2 linked regions of the Saccharobesus litoralis genome follow. The main gene of each other region encodes a partner of the protein of the gene in region 2 in a complex. Links are inferred from orthologs where the notes say so. Each region holds a gene or a part of one and is shown on either strand. Other genes may lie near its edges. The genes, in order: C2869_RS01650 and iscU.

Region 1 (10,141 bases), 3.4 Mb from region 2 along the record:
ACGTTTTTACATTTCATAAGCTGTTCTCTGCTCAATAAAATAAAGGATTTACAGAATAAATTAGAGTCAGTTTTTGGCACTGACTCTTAAATTACTGAATAAGGAATTAATGCGGCAGTATATTTTGCATTTGATGACGGAAGCGCTCGATAGTTGGATCATCAACACGCACTAACTCTTGCTCCATCATTATCACTAACTCTTTTAACTTAGCTTTGTATTTTGGATCTTTTGCAAGGTTATTTAATTCAACCGGATCGTTTTTCAGGTCATATAATTCATCACGGCTATCACCTGGGTACCAAACAAATTTAAAGTCAGGCGTTCTTATTGCTCGAATACCGTGCCAAGAGCCGTTGTACCATTCATATGCATACAAGTGCTTATCGACTTTGCCAGCATCCGCTACATCACCTTTTTCCATTAAATCAGTTAAATTACGACCATCAACTGCACCGTCATTCGGTAAGCTCATCCAATCCGCTAACGTTGGCGTAACATCAATTAACGAAACCTGACGCTCAACAACACGTGGGGCGATATCTGGGTTACGAACCAATAACGGAATACGCATTAATTCATCGTAAGCATATGGACCTTTATCGTATAAATTGTGCTCGCCTAGCATTGAACCTTGATCACCCACCACGACAATATGCAAGTCCTCATAAACACCTTCGTCCTTCGCGGTTTGAATAATATCGCCAATAGCTCGGTCGATCATGGCAATAGCACCATAGTAGAAGGTACGCATTTTTCGCCATTCTTCGTCATTTAAATGAGTTACATCATGCCATGGCCAGTAAGGCTCTTCTTGCGACATAGGTTTATTAACACGCTCTGCCATATGGTTGGCAGGAACTTTCGCTGTTTTATGGTCGTACATACTGGCGTAAGGCTCAGGTACGCGATAAGGTGGATGAGGTTGACTGAAGCTGATCACACCAAAAAATGGGCGACCGTCTTTTTTAGCCTTTTTAATAAATTTTTGTGCATTTTTAACCTTACTATACGCTTCTGTATCTTCATACGTGCCAGGTAAGGTCTGAAAATATTGATGCTTTTCACCATTTTCGTGGGTGAAGCCCTGTTTAAATTTTTCTACGTCTTGACGCATACCGTAAGGTGTCCATTGACGTAATGCTTGCTTACCGACATGCTCTTTACCGTAAGTAAATTCTGCGCCACGTAAAGCCGGTCCGTGGTAGCCTAAATGCCATTTACCGACATAGCCAACGTTATAACCATTGTCTGAAGCACGGCGGATAATACCACCTTCTGACATGCTTAAGGCATGAACACGTGAATGGAATAATTCAACATTGTCATCCAACCCTGTTCTGTGTCCCCAACGCCCAGTAAAGAAAGCCGCACGTGAAGGTGAACATAAGCCAGTGGTTGTCATTGCATTATCAAACCGCGTTGATTGTGCTGCTAGGGCATCGATATTAGGGGTATTTACAGGACCGCCTCGGTAAGAAAAGGTATCAAAACGCATGTCATCAAACATAAGCACAATGACATTCGGTTTTTTAGCGGTTTGAGAGGTACTGACAGTAGGAGACGAAGCTTGAGTACCTGTCATTGAACATGATGCTATGCTGATGCTACAAACAGCTGCAATGCTGCCCGCAATCAATTTTTTTAACATTTTTGTGTGCTCCAGTATTAACTACTTATAAATGTAGCAAGCCTTCACCTTTTCACTAAACTGCTAGTGCATAACCGTTTAAGCGAAAAAGAGGCAAAACAGCGAAATATCGAGTAACGCTGTTTTGCCTACCAAGCACAGCAAAAACAAAGGTGAACAATCGCTTGCTCACATTTCTATTTAAACCGATTTTGGCCTTAGACTCAACAACTAATTAACATTAATTGTTATTTTTATAAAGATATGATGTTTAAGCAAGTGCGGCGTATGTAAAATTGCGTAAAACATACGCCTAAAAAGGTGGGGTTAAAGTGTTTTAACTGATTTTCGCTCGACTAAACTAGGCATAAATAGATGCGTTTTAGGCGTGGCATCTTTTCCTTTGGTCGTTAAAGCAACAGACAACTCAGCCGCATATTTAGCCATTTCACTAATGGGATAATGAATAGTCGTCAAGGTAGGTCGGCTGGTCTGACAAAAATAAAGGTCGTCAAATCCAATAACCGATACATCTTCAGGTACGCGTATACCCATATCTTGTAACTCATTGATAGCACCAACCGCCATTAGATCGTTGTAGGCAATAATAGCGGTAAACTTTGCATCGCTTTCGACTAATTGACGAGCTAGCAATCGTCCTTCATCAATCGTGCCGATAGGATCGAATAAAATATTTTGTTCAGGGATGCTTATTCCGGCTTTTTCACAGGCTTCGAGTACCCCTGTTAATCGATCTTTTGGGTCGGCAATTTTTCGAGAGTGAGAAATAACCGCAATATCTTTATGCCCGCTGTCGATAAGGTACTTCGCTGCCAAGCGGCCACCTGAAACATTATCTAGCCAGACACAACGCTCAGCGATTTCAGGAATAAAACGATTGATAATAACCAGACCAGGAATACGCTCAGCAAGTTGGATAAGCTCATCATCTTCGACAAAATTAGTATGAATAATGATGTTGTCACAACCTTGCTCACTAAAAGAATAAATGGCTTCTTGTACTCTTTCATACTCGTCAAATGAGTTAGCGATAAGAATTTTATAGCGAATTTTAGAAGCGGCTTCTTCAACACCAACGCAGATAGGACCATGAAATGCACCCGCAATATTTGGTGTGATCAGCCCTATCATTTCAGTACGATTACAAGCTAATGCACGCGCGTTGGTGTTGGGGCGGTAACCCATTTCTTCAACTATCTTTTTAACATGCGCTTGGCATTTTTTACCAACACGCCCTTTACCACTTAGTACACGGGAAACAGTTGACGTTGAAACACCGGCTTTTTCGGCAACATCTTTAAGCGTAACGACCATTTAGCACTAAACCTTAACTCAAACTTATTTTGAGCAATATAAAGGCATGCGCAAAAATGCGCAATCACTTGCTCAAAAATATCAAATGAATAGGCAAAATTCTTCGGGCTAATTACAAAGAGACTAATTAAAAAAAGAAAGGGTTAATCTGCTGTGCGATTTTTTTTGTAGCGTTTATCGTAGGTTTTAGCAACTTCAATACAAAGATCTAATTGATGCTCATAGCGGGTATTTTCATCAACACCAAAATGATTTTTTATTGCTTCTTCTATTAAAATTGCCCGATTAGAATCGGTTTGCGCATCCATCCAATTAATCAGCCATGGCGGTAACTTAACATAGATACCTTTCTTTTTTTCTGATTCGGATTTACTCGGGCGGCCGACTTTTTTCATCTAGGACTTATACTGAATTAAATTGCAGGCGAGTATATACAGATTTAAACTTTAGACAATGGTTTTTAACGTATATACGTTTATTTTTTAAGCAAACGATTCAAAATAATACGAATTAAACTGGGCTTGATAATAAAGCAACTTTATAATCACCAAATGAAAACACCTGATTACATACTCGCGTTTCGCCAGCAATTCCCACTGTTAGTTAATAACCCAGAATTAATCTATCTGGATAACGCGGCGACGACCCAAAAACCTCAATGTTTATTAGATAGTATTTCACACTTTTATAGCTACTTGAACGCCAATACCCATCGTGCCAATCACCAGTTGGCCAGCAGTGCCACCCAACAATTTGAGTTGGCACGAGAACAAGTTCAGCATTTTATTAATGCTAAACACTCAAAAGAAATAATTTGGACTAAAGGCACCACTGAGAGCATTAATTTGCTGGCACAAGTTTTATCACAATGCGATCTACTTAAAACAAAAGGAAAAGAGATCCTTGTTAGCCAGTTTGAGCATCACGCGAACCTCATCCCCTGGCAACAAGTTTGTCAATCATTAGGCTTAACGCTAACCGTTGTTGAAGTCGAAAACATGGACGCCAATAGCATAATAAAGCGTTTTGCACAGCACATAACAGAAGACACGGCTCTCGTAGCCTGCACTCATGTTTCCAATGCTTTAGGTGTTCGTTTACCTGTAGAGCAAATTGTTGAGTTAGCCAAGTCACACAATGCTTTTAGTTTGATAGATGGTGCACAAGCGATCAATCATCATCCAATCGATGTGCAAGTTTTAGATTGTGACTTTTATGTATTTTCAGCCCACAAAATGTATGGCGCAACTGGGCTTGGTGTCCTGTATGGTAAACAAGCCATTTTAGAACAACTTCCTCCCTATCAATTTGGTGGTGAAATGGTTAGCCAAGCGCAATTCCACACGGCCACTTTCAATCAGTTACCGCATAAATTTGAAGCCGGAACCAGTAATACCGAAGCTGTCGTTGCCTTTGGTGCGTTATTAGACTGGTTGACTGAACAAAACAGAGACAAGCTACATCACTATGAACAGCAATTAAGCCAATATCTGTATAAACAACTACAACAGCTGGATTTTGTACAAATAATTAGCCCAAAGACAGCCACTGGCTCCATCGCATTTAATCTAATTGATTGGCACCCTGCTGATGTTGGTGAATTACTGTCACAGATGAATATAGCGGTCCGAGTGGGTCACCATTGCGCTCAGCCATTAATGACAAAGTTAGGTTTAAGTAACGGCTGTATACGAGCTTCCATTGCCGCATACAATACAGTAGAAGAGATAAATAAACTCATCACCGGCTTACAACAAATAAAAGAGTTTGAATAATTTATGGGGTCTATACAAAACAATATTGGCCAGATGCAAGCCCAATTTTCCCAATTTAATCAGTGGGAAGATAGGTATCGCTTTATCATGAAAAGTGGAAAAAATTTAGCGCCCTACCCAGCTGACAAGCTTAATGACGACTACTTAATAGACGGTTGTGAAAGCCGCGTATGGTTAAATTGGAAAATACAAGATAACAAATTATTCATTCAGGCAACGAGCGAAGCACGCATTGTTAAAGGGCTATTATGGATCTTAATTACGCCAATTGACCAACAACCTTTAACTGAAATAGCCGAGCTTGATTTAGCAGCTTACTTTCAAAGTTTAGGTTTAACTAAACACTTAAGTCCAAGTCGTGGCAATGGCCTGCTCACCATAGCCAAGCATATACAACAAATAGCACAACAAGCTTAAGTGTCAATTTACAAATATCCTTTGTTTTATAGTCAAAGCGATCGAGTTTTAGGGGAAGCTGTCAAGCTTCGAGTCCCCATGAGCATATGCTCTATTATGTGATTGGGGCGAGTAAGCGCTGACAATGAACCATAAAACTTGAGCGAGAAGACTATATCTCCAATTAAGGCGCTGCTACAATGCAGCGCAATTTAATTCAAACAACTGTTGTCACAATTAGAATTAATCAATTGCCACAACACCCTAAAACGGAAAACTTTACATGCGTACCAGCCAGTATGTTTTATCAACTTTAAAAGAAACCCCATCAGATGCCGAAGTCATTAGCCATCAGCTAATGCTACGAGCCGGTATGATCCGTAAATTAGCATCGGGTTTATACACTTGGTTACCCAGTGGTTTAAAAGTATTACGTAAAGTCGAGCGAATTGTTCGTGAAGAAATGGACAAAGCCGGCGCACTAGAAGTGTTAATGCCTGTTGTCCAACCTGCCGATTTATGGGAAGAGTCGGGTCGCTGGGAGCAATTTGGTCCCGAGCTATTGCGTATTAACGACAGACACGAACGCCCATTTGCTTTGGGTCCAACGCATGAAGAAGTGATTTCAGAATTAGTGCGCAAAGAAATTAATAGCTACAAACAGTTGCCGATTAATTTATATCAAATTCAAACTAAATTCCGTGACGAAGTCAGACCACGTTTTGGTGTGATGCGAGCTCGTGAATTTACTATGAAAGATGCCTACTCGTTCCATCTTTCACAGGACTGTTTGCAAAAAACCTACGATGCGATGTTCCAAGCTTACTGTAACGTATTTGACCGCTTAGGCTTAGAATATCGCGCGGTAATCGCCGATACTGGCTCTATTGGTGGCAGCGTTTCACACGAATTCCATGTACTCGCTGAGTCAGGCGAAGACGCCATTGTGTTCAGCGATGGTAGTGATTATGCAGCGAATATAGAAAAAGCCGAGTGCTTAATGCCAAGCATTGAACGCCCTGCTCCGTCTGCCGATGTTGCAAAAGTCGCGACGCCAAATGCCCATTCAATAGAAGAAGTCAGTGCATTCTTAAAAGTGGATGCGCAGCAAACCGTAAAAACATTATTGGTTCAGGGTGTTAACGAAGAAGGTGAAGCCAGTGGCGTTGTTGCACTTGTTTTACGCGGTGATCATGAATTAAATGAAGTTAAAGCTGAAAAAATTGCCGGTGTGTTTGCCCCGTTAACTTTTGCCACCGAAGAACAAATAAAACAAACCGCTAATTGCGAAGCGGGATCAATTGGTCCACAAGGTTTATCTTGCCCTGTTATCGTTGACCGTAGCGCAAGTGTATTAGCCGACTTTGTTTGTGGCGCTAATGAAACTGGCTTCCACCTAACGGGAGTCAACTGGTTACGAGATATTGAAACCTTCGAGGTTGCGGACATTCGCAATATCCAAGAAGGTGACTTAAGCCCATGCGGTCAAGGTAAAGTGTCGATAAAGCGCGGTATCGAAGTCGGACATATTTTCCAACTAGGTACAAAATACTCAGAAGCGATGAATGTTGGTGTGTTAACTGAGTCGGGTAAACACGAAGTATTAACCATGGGTTGTTACGGTATTGGTGTGTCACGCATTGTAGCTGCAGCAATTGAGCAGAATAACGATAAATGGGGTATCAAATGGCCACAAGCGATTGCACCTTTCCAAGTCGTTGTGTTGCCAATGAATATGCACAAATCACATCGCATACCCGATATTGCAGAAAAGATATATGCTGATCTACAAGCAAAAGGGATCGAAGTTATCTTTGATGACAGAAAAGAGCGCCCAGGTGTCATGTTTGCTGATTGGGAACTAGTAGGTGTAAGCCATACTATTGTCATTGGCGAACGTAACCTAGATGAAGGTATTGTCGAGTACAAATGCCGCACAACAGGTGAAAAGCAAAGCGTTAAAATTGACGAAATCGTCGACTTTGTGAGCGCTAAAATTGCCTAACAAATAACAGAAATAAGCTCGTACGAGGTTGTTTAAATACTTAAAAGGGTGCTAATTAGCACCTTTTTTATTTCAAAACGTCCTTTTGCAGCTTATTGTTATGTGTATATTTACGAATATTCCATGAGCTCAACAGGAGCGCCATTTACTTCGATAAAAGCAACACGCAAACCATCACTTGGAGAGTTAGGCTTAATAATAACCTTCTTCCCTTCAAGCTCTTCATCTAAATTATCTACCACGAATGCTACGTGGGGTACTGTTTTAACCAACTCTGGATAAGGGGCATCCTTCCAGTAACGCTGCCACTGAATCCCATAAGGATTATTTTCATGATCAGATACCGTCATTTTTAGATGAGGTAAGTCGATTTCACCTTCAAAACTCTCTGTTACGGGAATTCCCACATGATTAAACTTCATAATTTAAATATTCACCTAACTTTGAGATACACATAACGCCGCCATCACCCGCCGCAGGTAATTGGCGACTTTTTTGCGGAACGCAAAAAAGGTGCGAATTGCCGGAGGTCGGGTGCATGGCCTTGTTATGTTTTGCTTATTTGAACTAGCCTATCAAACATGTGTGTTTTAGGGCCATATTTTTGATGTAGCGAAATCTCAAAAGACTCTATTGAAACTAACGCTCCAACAATGATTTCATCTGACTTCCAATACCCGCACCGATCGTATTCTGCGAGCTCGCCATTGAAGTCAATCTCGACTATATCCCATATTTCATCACAGGAATCGGCGCGCTCTCCAATAAAAACGACCTTTCCCTGATGTACCTTTCGTTCAATCTCTCCAGAAAAATAATTATCCCACCACTTTTCGGAACCAACCTTTCCATACTTCTGAATATATTCAGGATAATCAGCAATCAGATCTTCATTGACGCCATTCGCCCAAGTAGTAGGCTGATTTTTTAAGTCAAATATCAATGACATTGCGCGATCTCAAAAAACAGTCATGATAGAACGACCCATTACTGAGTCGTCCCCAAATTTAATCAAAGAAAAAAATTTAATCAGACACCCATAAAAAAATTTAATCAGACACCCATTATTTAATAAACTCCCCTTATTGACAAACCCTAAAAATGAATTAAATTTAACTGTATATAACATCAGTTATTTGATTGATTTGGCAGGTAGAAAATGGCAACCGCACGACGCTCGCAAATTTGTTTAGAGGAAACCCAATATTATCACTGCATATCACGCTGTGTGCGCCGCGCGTTTTTATGCGGCAATGACAAATTCACCACTAAAAACTTTGACCATCGTAAAGGCTGGATAGTCAAGCGCATCAAACAACTAGCCAGTATCTTTGCCATTGATATTGCGGCTTATGCCGTTATGAGCAACCACTATCATCTCGTACTGCATGTTAACCGCGAAAAAGCTTTAGCATGGGAAGACCAAACCGTATTAAAACAATGGACATTACTGTGTAAACCTAAACCTGTTGTTGAGCGCTGGTTAACAGGCAAAATTTAATCAGACACCCATTATTTAATAAACTCCCCTTATTGACAAACCCTAAAAATAAATTAAATTTAACTGTATATAACATCAGTTATTTGATTGATTTGGCAGGTAGACAATGGCAACCGCACGACGCTCGCAAATTTGTAAAAATTTAATCAGACACCCATTATTTAATAAAGTCCCCTTATTGACAAACCCTAAAAATGAATTAGATTTAACTGTATATAACATCAGTTGTTTGATTAATTTGGCAGGTAGACAATGGCAACCGCACGACGCTCGCAAATTTGTTTAGAGGAAACCCAATATTATCACTGCATATCACGCTGTGTGCGCCGCGCGTTTTTGTGTGGCAACGACAAATTCACCACCAAAAACTTTGACCATCGCAAAGGTTGGATAGTCAAGCGCATCAAACAACTTGCCAGTATCTTTGCCATTGATATTGCGGCTTATGCCGTTATGAGCAACCACTATCATGTTGTACTGCATGTTAACCGCGATAAAGCCTTAACATGGGATGACCAAACCGTATTAAAACAATGGACATTACTATGTAAACCTAAACCCGTTGTTGAGCGCTGGCTATCAGGCAATATCATTAGCCAATCTGATAACCTCATTATTCAACAATGTGTTACCGAATACCGCCAACGATTAATGGATATCAGTTGGTTTATGCGCTTTTTAAATGAACATGTTGCAAGGTTAGCCAATGAAGAAGACAACTGTACAGGCCGATTTTGGGAAGGACGGTTTAAATCACAAGCCTTGTTAGATGAAACTGCATTACTGGCGTGTATGGCTTACGTGGATTTAAATCCCATTCGCGCTAATATCACTGATTCCTTAGAAACGTCTGATTACACCTCCATTCAAGAACGCATGGGTTTACAACCTGAACCACAAACCAACCCAATACCAGCAAGCGAAAATGACCTAAACGACAATCAGCAAAACGAAAAACTACAGCACGACAACACAAGTACTCCACTGCAAGACAGGCTGGCATCTATACCTTTAGCGCCACTGCAACGTTTTGCTGGTAATAGCCATATCGAAAACAACAAACAGGCCATTCAACATGAACTGATAAACTATTTGGCATTGGTTGATTGGACGAGTCGACAAATACACCCAAACAAACGCGGCAAGGTCGCAGCTGAGCATCCCAGTATATTAACCACACTCAATATCACAGAAGATAATTGGCTCGCCTTTTCCAACCAAATAGAACAAGACTTTAGCCAAGCCATTGGTACCGAATCACGCTTACACAGTTTTGGACGTTCATTACATAAGAAACGCCATCGAGGTTTGGGTAAAGCTAAACGCTATTACGCCATTCCCGCAGCATTGACATCAGCTTGAATACCGCCGAAAAAGCGTACTATTAATCTCACCATCCCGTGTTTATTCACGGTGCTTGCACTTGTACAAGTTTAAGCAATTTCCACTACTAACCCTAAACTTGGGTGATTTTTCAAACCATTATCAAACAAAAGTGA
Region 2 (10,095 bases):
GAAGGTAGGATATCTTGGCCATTAGCATCGGGCAGTGTCGAACATTCGCCACTTCTAACCGAAGAAACCAGTGAATTAGTCGTACCAAGATCAATACCGACGGCCCACTTATGTTGATGTGGTGCCGTACTTTGCCCTGGCTCAGATATTTGTAGTAATGCCATAAAAAATAATAGAAGTTAAGGCCAATTTGGCGTTACAAAATGCAAATTAGAATGCTAACTGTTCGTCTTCAAGACGTTCCAGTTCAGCCACAAGCTTGAACATAAATTTTAGCTTGCGTATGGTATTGGCAGCAGCTTCATTTTCGTTGCTTTCAATATAACCTGTAAGCTTTTGCTGAAAGCCAGCTATCTCAGATTCTAACTCTTGCTCAAATTCCACTACTGCATCGAAAGGCTCCGCGAGAGCCGCTATGTCTTCTAAACGCTCACGATATTCCATCTGTTGCATGAGAAAACTAGGGTCTTGTAATGTTTGAGTTTCGTGTTGAATATCTAAACCGCGCAATTTTAACAAATACTCAGCTCGTGATACAGGATGCTTAAGTGTTGTATACGCGTCGTTTATTTCAGCAGATTTTTGAACTACGGCTAACTTGTCTTGATCGTTTGCCGTAGCAAACTTGTCAGGATGATATTGCTTTTGTAATTCGCGATAGGTTTGTGTAATAGCGTCGACATCAACTGCAAAGGATTCAGCTATGTTAAACAGCTCGAAGTAATTCATTACTTAGTTTCCTTATAAAACAGCGATTTAGTCTTCTCGCTCAGGCCTTATGCTTCATTGTCTGCACTTACTCACCCCAATCACATAATAGAGCATATGCTCAAGGGGATTCGAAGTTTGACAGCTTCGCCTAAAACCTGATCGCTTTGACTATAGAAGGCGTAGCAGTATAATTAATATGCAGTGGTTGGCTAAACGTGAAAACTTTCTCCGCAGCCACACTCATCTTTAACATTAGGGTTATTAAACTTAAATCCTTCGTTTAATCCCTCTTTAGCAAAGTCAAGTTCAGTACCATCAATAAATGATAGTGATTTAGCATCAACAATGATTTTAACATTATATTGCTCAAACACTTCATCATCAGGATTCAGATCGTCAACAAACTCCAACACGTACGCCATACCTGAACAGCCTGAGGTTTTAACACCTAAACGAAGGCCAATTCCTGAACCACGGTTATCTAAAAAACTTTTAACTCGCGAGGCAGCGACTTCAGTGATGGTGACAGCCATTAACTTAACTTCTCCTGAAAATTTCGGATGGATATTTTAGCGGACAATTAAATTGCCCGCTAATGAATTAATTCTTTGCTTTATAATCTTCAATAGCGGCTTTAATTGCGTCTTCCGCTAAAATAGAGCAGTGAATTTTAACGGGTGGTAACGCAAGCTCTTCTGCAATATCAGTGTTTTTAATTTCAGATGCTTGTTCTAAGGTTTTACCCTTAACCCATTCTGTCACTAAAGAGCTAGAAGCAATAGCTGAACCACAACCGTAAGTTTTAAACTTAGCGTCTTCAATAACACCTTCGTCAGTCACTTTAAGTTGTAATTTCATTACGTCACCACAAGCTGGTGCGCCTACCATACCCGTTGCTACATTCGGATCGTTTTTGTCAAAAGAACCTACATTTCTTGGGTTCTCGTAATGGTCAATAACTTTGTCGCTATAAGCCATGATACATACCTCGCTGGGAAGAGCTGAAGAATCAGCTCGCAATCAACTATTATTAATTGATTGAAAATTAACTTTTAAAAACAATCCGTTGCCATTGCCTTAATTAAGGCTTAGTGGTGAACCCATTCAACACTTTTTAAATCTACGCCATCTTTAAACATGTCCCAAAGTGGCGACATTTCACGTAGTTTACCAATTGACTCATTAATCACTTTAACAGCGTAATCGACTTCTTCTTCAGTTGAAAAACGACCAAAGCTAAAACGAATTGAGCTATGTGCAAGTTCGTCATCTAAACCTAAAGCACGTAAAACATATGAAGGTTCTAAACTGGCTGATGTACAAGCAGAGCCACTAGAAACCGCCATGTCTTTCAACGCCATAATTAACGACTCGCCTTCAACAAAGTTGAAACTAATGTTTAGGTTACCCGCAACGCGTTGCTCTAAATCGCCATTAACGTAGACTTCTTCCATGTCTTTAACACCGTTCCATAAACGGTTACGCAAAGCTAATAAACGTGCGTTTTCTTCAGCCATTTCTTCTTTAGCAATACGGAAAGCTTCACCCATACCGACAATTTGGTGAGTTGGTAACGTGCCTGAACGCATACCACGCTCATGACCACCACCATGGGTTTGTGCTTCAAGACGAATACGTGGTTTACGACGCACGTATAAAGCACCAATACCTTTAGGACCATAAATTTTATGGGCTGAGAACGACATTAAATCAACTTTCAATGTTTGTAAGTCAATTTCAACTTTACCTGCTGATTGAGCTGCATCGACATGGAATACAATTTTACGCGAACGACATAACTCACCAATCGCTGCGATATCTTGAATAACACCAATTTCGTTATTAACGTGCATTACACTAATTAATACAGTGTCTTCACGGATAGCATTTTCTAACGCGTTTAAATCAACTAAGCCGTTTTGCTGAACATCCAAGTAAGTCACTTCAAAACCAACGCGCTCTAATTCACGACAAGTATCTAAAACGGCTTTGTGTTCAGTTTTAACGGTAATGATGTGCTTGCCTTTCTTCTTGTAGAAATTAGCTGCACCTTTGATGGCTAGGTTGTTAGATTCAGTTGCACCTGATGTCCAAACAATCTCACGCGGATCAGCATTGACTAATGCTGCTACATTTGAACGAGCAATATCTACCGCTTCTTCTGCTTGCCAACCAAAACGGTGTGAACGTGAAGCAGGATTACCAAACTGACCATCCATCGTCAGGAACTGCATCATTTTTTCTGCAACTCTTGGGTCCACTGGCGTCGTTGCCGAATAGTCGAAGTAAATTGGTAATTTCATTAATGTCTCCGTATGAGCCTAAACTCGAAAGTCTAAGTCGATTTCGTCAATCGAGGCTTTGCCTAACGCAAAGGCCGAATGTGTAGTTTTCTTACGATTTTGTCGCTCAGCAACTTCTTTGACTTCTTGCTTTGCGACTAATTCGTCAAGTGTAATTTCGTTTAAAAACGCTGCAATACGATCACTCAACTCAGTCCATAAACTGTGAGTTAAACAGCGAGCCCCACCCTGACAATCAGAATTGCCACTACAGCGGGTTGCGTCAACTGATTCGTCTACTGCAACAATAATTTTGCCAATTGATATATCATCAAGCTCGTAACCTAGGCGATAACCACCACCGGGCCCGCGCACGCTTGTTACTAGGCCTTGCTTACGCAACCGAGAAAACAATTGTTCAAGATAAGAAAGAGAAATTCCCTGACGCTCTGAGATATCAGCTAAAGGAACTGGGCCTTGCTTTGAATGCAATGCCACATCAAGCATTGCTGTTACGGCGTAACGGCCTTTTGAAGTAAGTCTCATGCAGATTCTCCGAGGGTTTAACTGTAATAAATTTTCACATAACCCAGTAAAACAGTCAAGTATAAAACCTAGTAAATTACTCAGGTATTATCCTCTTATACGCCTGTTTTAAATTTGCGGATCAAATCTTTCATGCTCTGTCTTACGTTCTTCTGCTGCATCTTGCTCAGCTTTAATAAACTCAGGGCTTTCTACTTTAATATCTGGTAATTTTTCATCGCACACGTCACCACCCATGCGATTAACCTCTGAACACAGTTCTGCTAATTTGCTATCCATCGAGTGAACATGGTCCAACAAATTACCAATAACTTTTGCAACAGGGTCTTGGCTATTAGCGCTAACACCGTAGGCATCAAAGCCTAACTTTTTGGCTATTGCTTCGCGCTTTTCATCTTTATCTTTGGCGACAATACGTGCTGGAATGCCGACCACAGTCGCGCCTTCAGGTACTTCTTTTACAACAACTGAATTTGAGCCTATTTTGGCATTATCACCCACTTTAAACGGGCCTAAAACTTTTGCGCCTGCACCAATTACCACGCCATTACCTAAAGTCGGATGACGCTTACCTTCATTCCAACTGGTTCCACCAAGCGTAACACCGTGGTAAATGGTGACATCATCACCAATGACAGCTGTTTCACCAATTACAATGCCCATGCCATGGTCAATGAAAAAACGGCGGCCAATTTGTGCACCAGGGTGGATCTCAACACCGGTCAATAATCGCGCTAAATTAGAAACTGTTCTCGCCAACCATTTAAAGTCTTTTTTATACAAATAATGACTAAGTCTATGCCACCAAATGGCATGCATACCGGGATAATTGGTCAGTACTTCGAAAAAATTACGTGCTGCTGGATCACGATGAAATACCGCATTAATATCTTCTTTTAAGCGTTCAAACATGGCTTATTCCTTACACTTTAGTGCGCACATGGCGAAATTTATTGCCATTAGTCTTTTTTGGCTACTTTATCGATTGAAGATAATATGCCACGCAGGATATTTAATTCTTGTGAATCAGGACGGATCCGATTGAACATGCGACGAAGTTTAGCCATCACCTGTCCAGGATGATTAGCGACAATAAAATGTGTTTTAGCTAAGGTATTCTCTAAATGTCCATAAAAGCGTTCTAAATCTTCAACCAATGGATACGCTTCTTCAGTATGTTGATGACCTTGTTCAACCGAGGCTAAATGAGCAACACGCACTTCGTAACATAATGTTTGTACTGCAGCAGCTAAGTTTAATGACGAGTAATCCGGATTAGCGGGAATAACCGCATGAAAATGCGCCTTTTGTAATTCATCATTAGAAAGGCCATTATTTTCTCGACCAAAAATAAGTGCAACTTTGCCAGTTTGCGCCTCATTAATCAGTTTTTCACCGGCTTCACGCGGTGAAACAACTGGCCAGCTTAATGTTCTTGAACGTGCACTGGTTGCTATTACCAAGTTACAATCATTAATCGCTTCATCTAAGCTGCTAACAATTTTGGCATTGCCCAATACATCAGTCGCACCAGCTGCCAAAGCTGAAGCTTTACTGTCAGGCTCTGAAACAGGATCAACTAAGTACAGCTCACTGAGTCCCATGGTTTTCATAGCACGAGCAGTTGAACCTATGTTACCTGTGTGTGAAGTATTAACTAAAATAACGCGAACATTATCTAACATGCTAAAACCTGTCCTGTCTATTTGCCTGTCTATCATTGAGAGAGGTGCTTATTGTTATAAATGGATAAATCCAAAATAATTACACTCAAAGTGTAAATCAGCACCGCTTCAAAAAAGGCGCATATTCTACAATAACCTAGCGTAACCACAAGTTATGTTTGTCATAATAAATTAATATGATCTAGCGAGTTAACACCTTTCACTGTATAATTCGCGCCGATTCATTTTGTGGTAAAGATTTTAGGCTAATTTGTCCGAAAAATTTATCACTAGTTCTTTTTACAATTAGGGTTAATAACACCATGCATCCAATGTTGACGATCGCCGTGCGTGCGGCTCGTAAAGCGGGTAATATAATCGCTCGTGGGTTTTCAGAGCTTGATCTAGTTAAAACTGCAACTAAATCAGAAAACGATTTTGTAACTAATATCGACCAAGAGGCTGAAAAGGCCATTATTGAGACAATTCGTCAATCTTATCCTGATCACTCATTTGTTGGTGAAGAAGGTGGATTGCAAACGGGTAAGCAATCCGATTACCAATGGGTTATTGATCCTTTAGATGGCACGACTAACTTTATTCGTGGCATTCCTCATTTTGCAGTATCAATTGCACTTCATGTTAAAGGTAAAGCCGAAGTTGCTGTTGTTTACGATCCAATCAAAGACGAACTATTTACCGCAGTAAAAGGTAAAGGCGCGCGTTTAGACGAATATCGTATTCGAGTTAAAGACAACAAAGATACTAAAGGCGCTATCTACGCAACAGGCTTTCCATTTAAAGCCCGTCAATATACTGAAGTTCACTTCAATATTTTATCTTCGCTATTTGAAACAGCAGCAGATTTCCGTCGCTGTGGCTCAGCAGCACTCGATTTAGCCTATGTTGCCGCAGGTCGTTATGACGGTTTTTGGGAACTTGGTTTAAGCCCATGGGATATCGCCGCTGGTGAACTTATTGTGCGTGAAGCAGGTGGCGTAGTCACTGATATTGCAGGTGGTCACAATTATTTGGCAACTGGTCATATTGTTGCAGGTAACCCTAAAGTGACAGGTGCAACTTTAAAAGTCATCCAACCTCACTTGCCAGCAAGCTTGAAAAAATAGCACTACATGGTTTAGGTCATTGATTGCCACTCGTGCTGAATAAGCGCTAATTGGCTGGCAATGGCCTACTCCTTTTAAACGACACCGTTAATAGACCAACTTTTCATTGTCTTCAGCTTTTATGCCTTACTGCCCTAGTCATATTCCCTTGCATTTTCACTCTAGCATCTTCCTTAAACAAAATGTTTAAACAATTATTGCAATCAATTTAGACATAATTGATTGCAATATATTCAGTTCACTTTAACCTAATCACATCGTTACATTAGGCTTATGTGCTTGTTTACGAATGGATATTAACAAACAGGTAGCACCACCTCTTATACCGGCTGATCAGAATTTAGCTGAATTAACAATTAAAAGCGTTGTACTCGGTATTGCACTAAGTATGTTGCTCGCAGCGGCTAATGCCTATATTGGCCTGCTGGTTGGCTTAACCGTTTCAGCCTCTATCCCCGCTGCGGCGGTATCTATGGGTGTGCTGCGCTTATTCAAACGCTCTAACATTCTTGAAAACAATATGGTGCAAACATCGGCTTCGGCTGGTGAATCGTTGGTGGCGGGTATTATCTTTACGTTACCTGCGCTTGTGCTAATGCACCATTGGCACGGTTATGAATACTGGCCATTAGTCAGCATTGCGCTTGTTGGCGGTATATTAGGGGTAATATTTACTATTCCGTTACGTCACGCACTTATTGTTAAAACCAAACTCACCTTTCCAGAAGGTGTTGCTACATCAGAAGTTCTAAAAACAGGTAATACCCAAAACCACATACCAATTGACCAAGAAAATAGTGATAGCAGCCGAGGATTACGCACGTTATTACAAGCCGCTGGGATTGGTGCATTATTCAAATTGGCCGAATCTGGCTTTGGCATGTTATCTGGCTGGATATCAGGTGTAAAAGCCTTTGCGAGTAATTCAATTGTGCTATCGGGTAGCTTAGCAATCAGTCCCGCATTAATTGGCGTTGGCTATATCATTGGCTTAAATATAGCTATTTTAGTCTTTCTTGGTGGGGTGATTGGTACGCTAGTTGGGGTGCCGCTTAACTGGTATTTAAACAGTGAAGCTATTCTTATCGCGACTGGAATTGGGGTTGATAGTTCCGTCGAACTTGCAAACCTAGATGCAAAGCAAATTCAAGCTATTGCCTATGAAGCGTGGGAGCAAAATCGCCGCATAGGTGTCGGCGCTATGATTATTGGTGGTCTATGGTCACTCATTTGCCTTGCAAAACCGTTAACTGAAGGGATCAAGGCTTCATTTTCAGCATACAAAGCGAGCTTTAATGAACACGCCAAATCGCCGCTCAGAACTGAATTCGATACCCCAATAAACTATGTGATTATTGCCAGTACATTGGCGCTTGTTCCGTTATTTTTTATATTCAAGAGCGCACTAGATGATTACTCCAATGCTAACTTTATCGCTGGGGTTATGACACTCGTCATGTTTGTTTTAGGTTTTTTATTTTCATCCGTAGCAGGTTACATGGCAGGTTTAGTCGGCAGTTCGAATAACCCTGTATCTGGCGTCACCATTGCCACTGTTATTATTTCCGCCTTGTTATTATTACAGTTAATGGGCAACGAGGGGGTAGCAGCAAAATTAGGGCCTGTCGCTGTGATTTTCCTAGCTGGGCTGATATGTTCCTCGGCGGCTATCGCCGGTGACAATATGCAAGATTTAAAATGTGGTCACCTATTAGGCGCTACGCCATGGAAACAACAGCTGTATCAAGTGATTGGCGTCATTGCTGCGGCATTTATTATTCCTGTCATTTTAAATATTTTAGACGCCGGCTATGGCATTGGCCGCCCTGCCCTCGACGCCAATAGCCAAACCTTTTTAGCAGCTCCGCAAGCCAGTTTAATGAAAGACCTCGCGACGGGTATTTTTGGTGCTGGGATCAATTGGCAATTTATCTATTTAGGTATGGGGCTAGCTATCGTATTAATCCTTGTCGATGAGGTTTTAAAACGCACTAACGCGACTTCCCGTATGCCTGTGCTTGCTGTTGCCGTTGGCATTTATCTACCAATGGGCTTATCGTTACCTATTTTAATTGGTGGTGTCATTGCTTATAGGGTTGCTAAACGAAGTCCGTCTAACAGCGGTAAAGTACTACAACAAAACCGTGAAGGAGGCATACTATTAGCCTCGGGCTTAATTACTGGCGAAGCCTTAATGGGTGTTGTAATCGCGATTTATGCCGCTTTTATCGCTGATTTACCTTCTGTTGTGCCCTATGGTAACGAGCTTGGACTCGCCGCCCTCGCGTTAGTCAGTTGGTATTTATACAAGCGAACAAGAAATAGTGCTTAAGGTTAGTCGTTTCGACTTGGCGCTAAAGCGCTATTTCTAAGCCGCTATTTATAAACCACTACGCCTAAGTCATTAACCCTAAGCGATGACTGCCATTGATACTAAGGCTAATACCATGATTAGTATCGCGATACAAACACTCTTAATGGTTGATATCGCCAAGCCACTTTAACGTTTAAAATATTAGCCTTGGCATCGTAATAAGCACCTTCAAGCGCCTGCTCGAAGTCTCGACCTGCTTGGTAAACTCGTGTTTTCGTTCCATCAATTAAGATACGTTTCGCTGGGATCGGATTATGGATCGCTAACCTAATACTGCGCGCCTCTGGTTTTCCCGTATATTGATAGCCTTTAGGATCAATACCTAAAATCAATCCCTCACCGTCTTGTTTAGCCGTAAAATCAATTAGCTCATATTGTTTATTTTCAATGGTATTAGGTGTTTGGCCATCATCATCAAACATTTGATAAGAAGATTCTGCCACAGAAGGATCGGCATAATAATGAACCGTTAGTTGTTTCGGATTGTAATCATCTGTGGTTTGAATGGCTTTTTGACCTAACATGGGCACAAACGACCCCGCTTTAACCATGACCGGTATAGTACGCAAAGAAACAGGAACAGAATGTACACCTGATTCAGTGAATTTTTTATCTGTCCAAAAATCAAACCAGACACCGCCAGGTAAATATAAAGCTTGAGTTGTGACTCCAGGTTCAGTGACAGGGCTGACTAAAAAGGCATCGCCCCACATAAAACTATCTTTTATGGCAATGAGTGACGAATTCGCTTCATTCTGAAAAAATAGTGGCCGCATCAATGGCATACCGCTCATCGAATTTTGATAAGCCAAACTATAGTTATAGGGTAATAGTTTGTAGCGCAAGTTAATATAACCGCGGATAATATCTTGTGTTTGTGGATCATGAAAAACCGGTTCGGGGGCTATTGCTTCCTGTGCGTGGGGTCGATATAAAGGTTGAAATACACCATACTGCAACCAGCGAATGTACATTTCTTTGTCAAAAGTTTCACCGCCAGCAAACCCACCTAAATCAGAGTGAGTATAGGCTAAGCCTAATAGTCCCATTTGCATGGTTAGCTCAGGTTGCGGCTTTAAGCCCCCCCATGAGCGGCTGACATCACCTGTCCATGGCATCATGCCGTAACGTTGTGAGCCATTAAAACCAGAGCGCATTAAAATAAAAGGTCTTTGATTAGGTTTAGCCGCTAACGTTCGCTCGTAAACCATTTTTGCCCACTGGTGGCCATACGCGTTATGGATTTCATCGGCGGTGCCGGCTTGGTGAATAGTATCGTGCGGATGCACTTCTGGTTCACCTAAATCACCCCACCAACCTGCTATTCCTTGATCAAGCAAAGGCTGGTATTTTGACCAGAACCAATCTTGACCGCTTTGTGAAAAAACATC

What was found.
Region 1: the proteins of iscU (region 2) and C2869_RS01650 are in contact, whole or in part, in a solved structure (PDB 5XT5), measured with the Bacillus subtilis proteins. The link is inferred for Saccharobesus litoralis from one-to-one orthologs.

The regions. Positions count from the first base shown.
Region 1 is NZ_CP026604.1:438,659-448,799, forward strand. The notes cover bases 2,635-5,628. They hold C2869_RS01650 (aminotransferase class V-fold PLP-dependent enzyme), read left to right. Parts: upstream 2,635-3,516; coding sequence 3,517-4,740; downstream 4,741-5,628. Other genes in these bases: C2869_RS01640 (LacI family DNA-binding transcriptional regulator), read right to left, coding at 2,635-2,965; C2869_RS01645 (hypothetical protein), read right to left, coding at 3,109-3,360; C2869_RS01655 (SufE family protein), read left to right, coding at 4,744-5,157; C2869_RS01660 (proline--tRNA ligase), read left to right, coding at 5,420-5,628. In the rest of the region: C2869_RS01630 (sulfatase-like hydrolase/transferase), read right to left, coding at 1-17; C2869_RS01635 (sulfatase-like hydrolase/transferase), read right to left, coding at 107-1,651; more of C2869_RS01640, read right to left, coding at 1,958-2,634; more of C2869_RS01660, read left to right, coding at 5,629-7,141; C2869_RS01665 (VOC family protein), read right to left, coding at 7,252-7,563; C2869_RS01670 (hypothetical protein), read right to left, coding at 7,689-8,090; C2869_RS01675 (transposase), read left to right, coding at 8,301-8,642; C2869_RS01685 (transposase), read left to right, coding at 8,895-10,004. UniProt on the Bacillus subtilis protein: Type II cysteine desulfurase that acts as the initial step in the SUF-like Fe-S cluster assembly pathway.
Region 2 is NZ_CP026604.1:3,879,521-3,889,615, reverse strand. Bases 1-2,948 are described here. They hold iscU (Fe-S cluster assembly scaffold IscU), read right to left. Parts: upstream 1,690-2,948; coding sequence 1,312-1,689; downstream 1-1,311. Other genes in these bases: C2869_RS13980 (IscS subfamily cysteine desulfurase), read right to left, coding at 1,800-2,948; iscA (iron-sulfur cluster assembly protein IscA), read right to left, coding at 921-1,244; hscB (co-chaperone HscB), read right to left, coding at 211-729; hscA (Fe-S protein assembly chaperone HscA), read right to left, coding at 1-164. Outside these bases: more of C2869_RS13980, read right to left, coding at 2,949-3,014; Fe-S cluster assembly transcriptional regulator IscR, read right to left, coding at 3,033-3,539; cysE (serine O-acetyltransferase), read right to left, coding at 3,648-4,451; tRNA (cytosine(32)/uridine(32)-2'-O)-methyltransferase TrmJ, read right to left, coding at 4,499-5,224; suhB (inositol-1-monophosphatase), read left to right, coding at 5,527-6,330; C2869_RS13955 (OPT family oligopeptide transporter), read left to right, coding at 6,620-8,662; C2869_RS13950 (glycoside hydrolase family 31 protein), read right to left, coding at 8,782-10,095. UniProt on the Bacillus subtilis protein: Part of the SUF-like system that mediates the biosynthesis of iron-sulfur (Fe-S) clusters. Acts as a sulfurtransferase and thus transfers sulfur from SufS to SufB.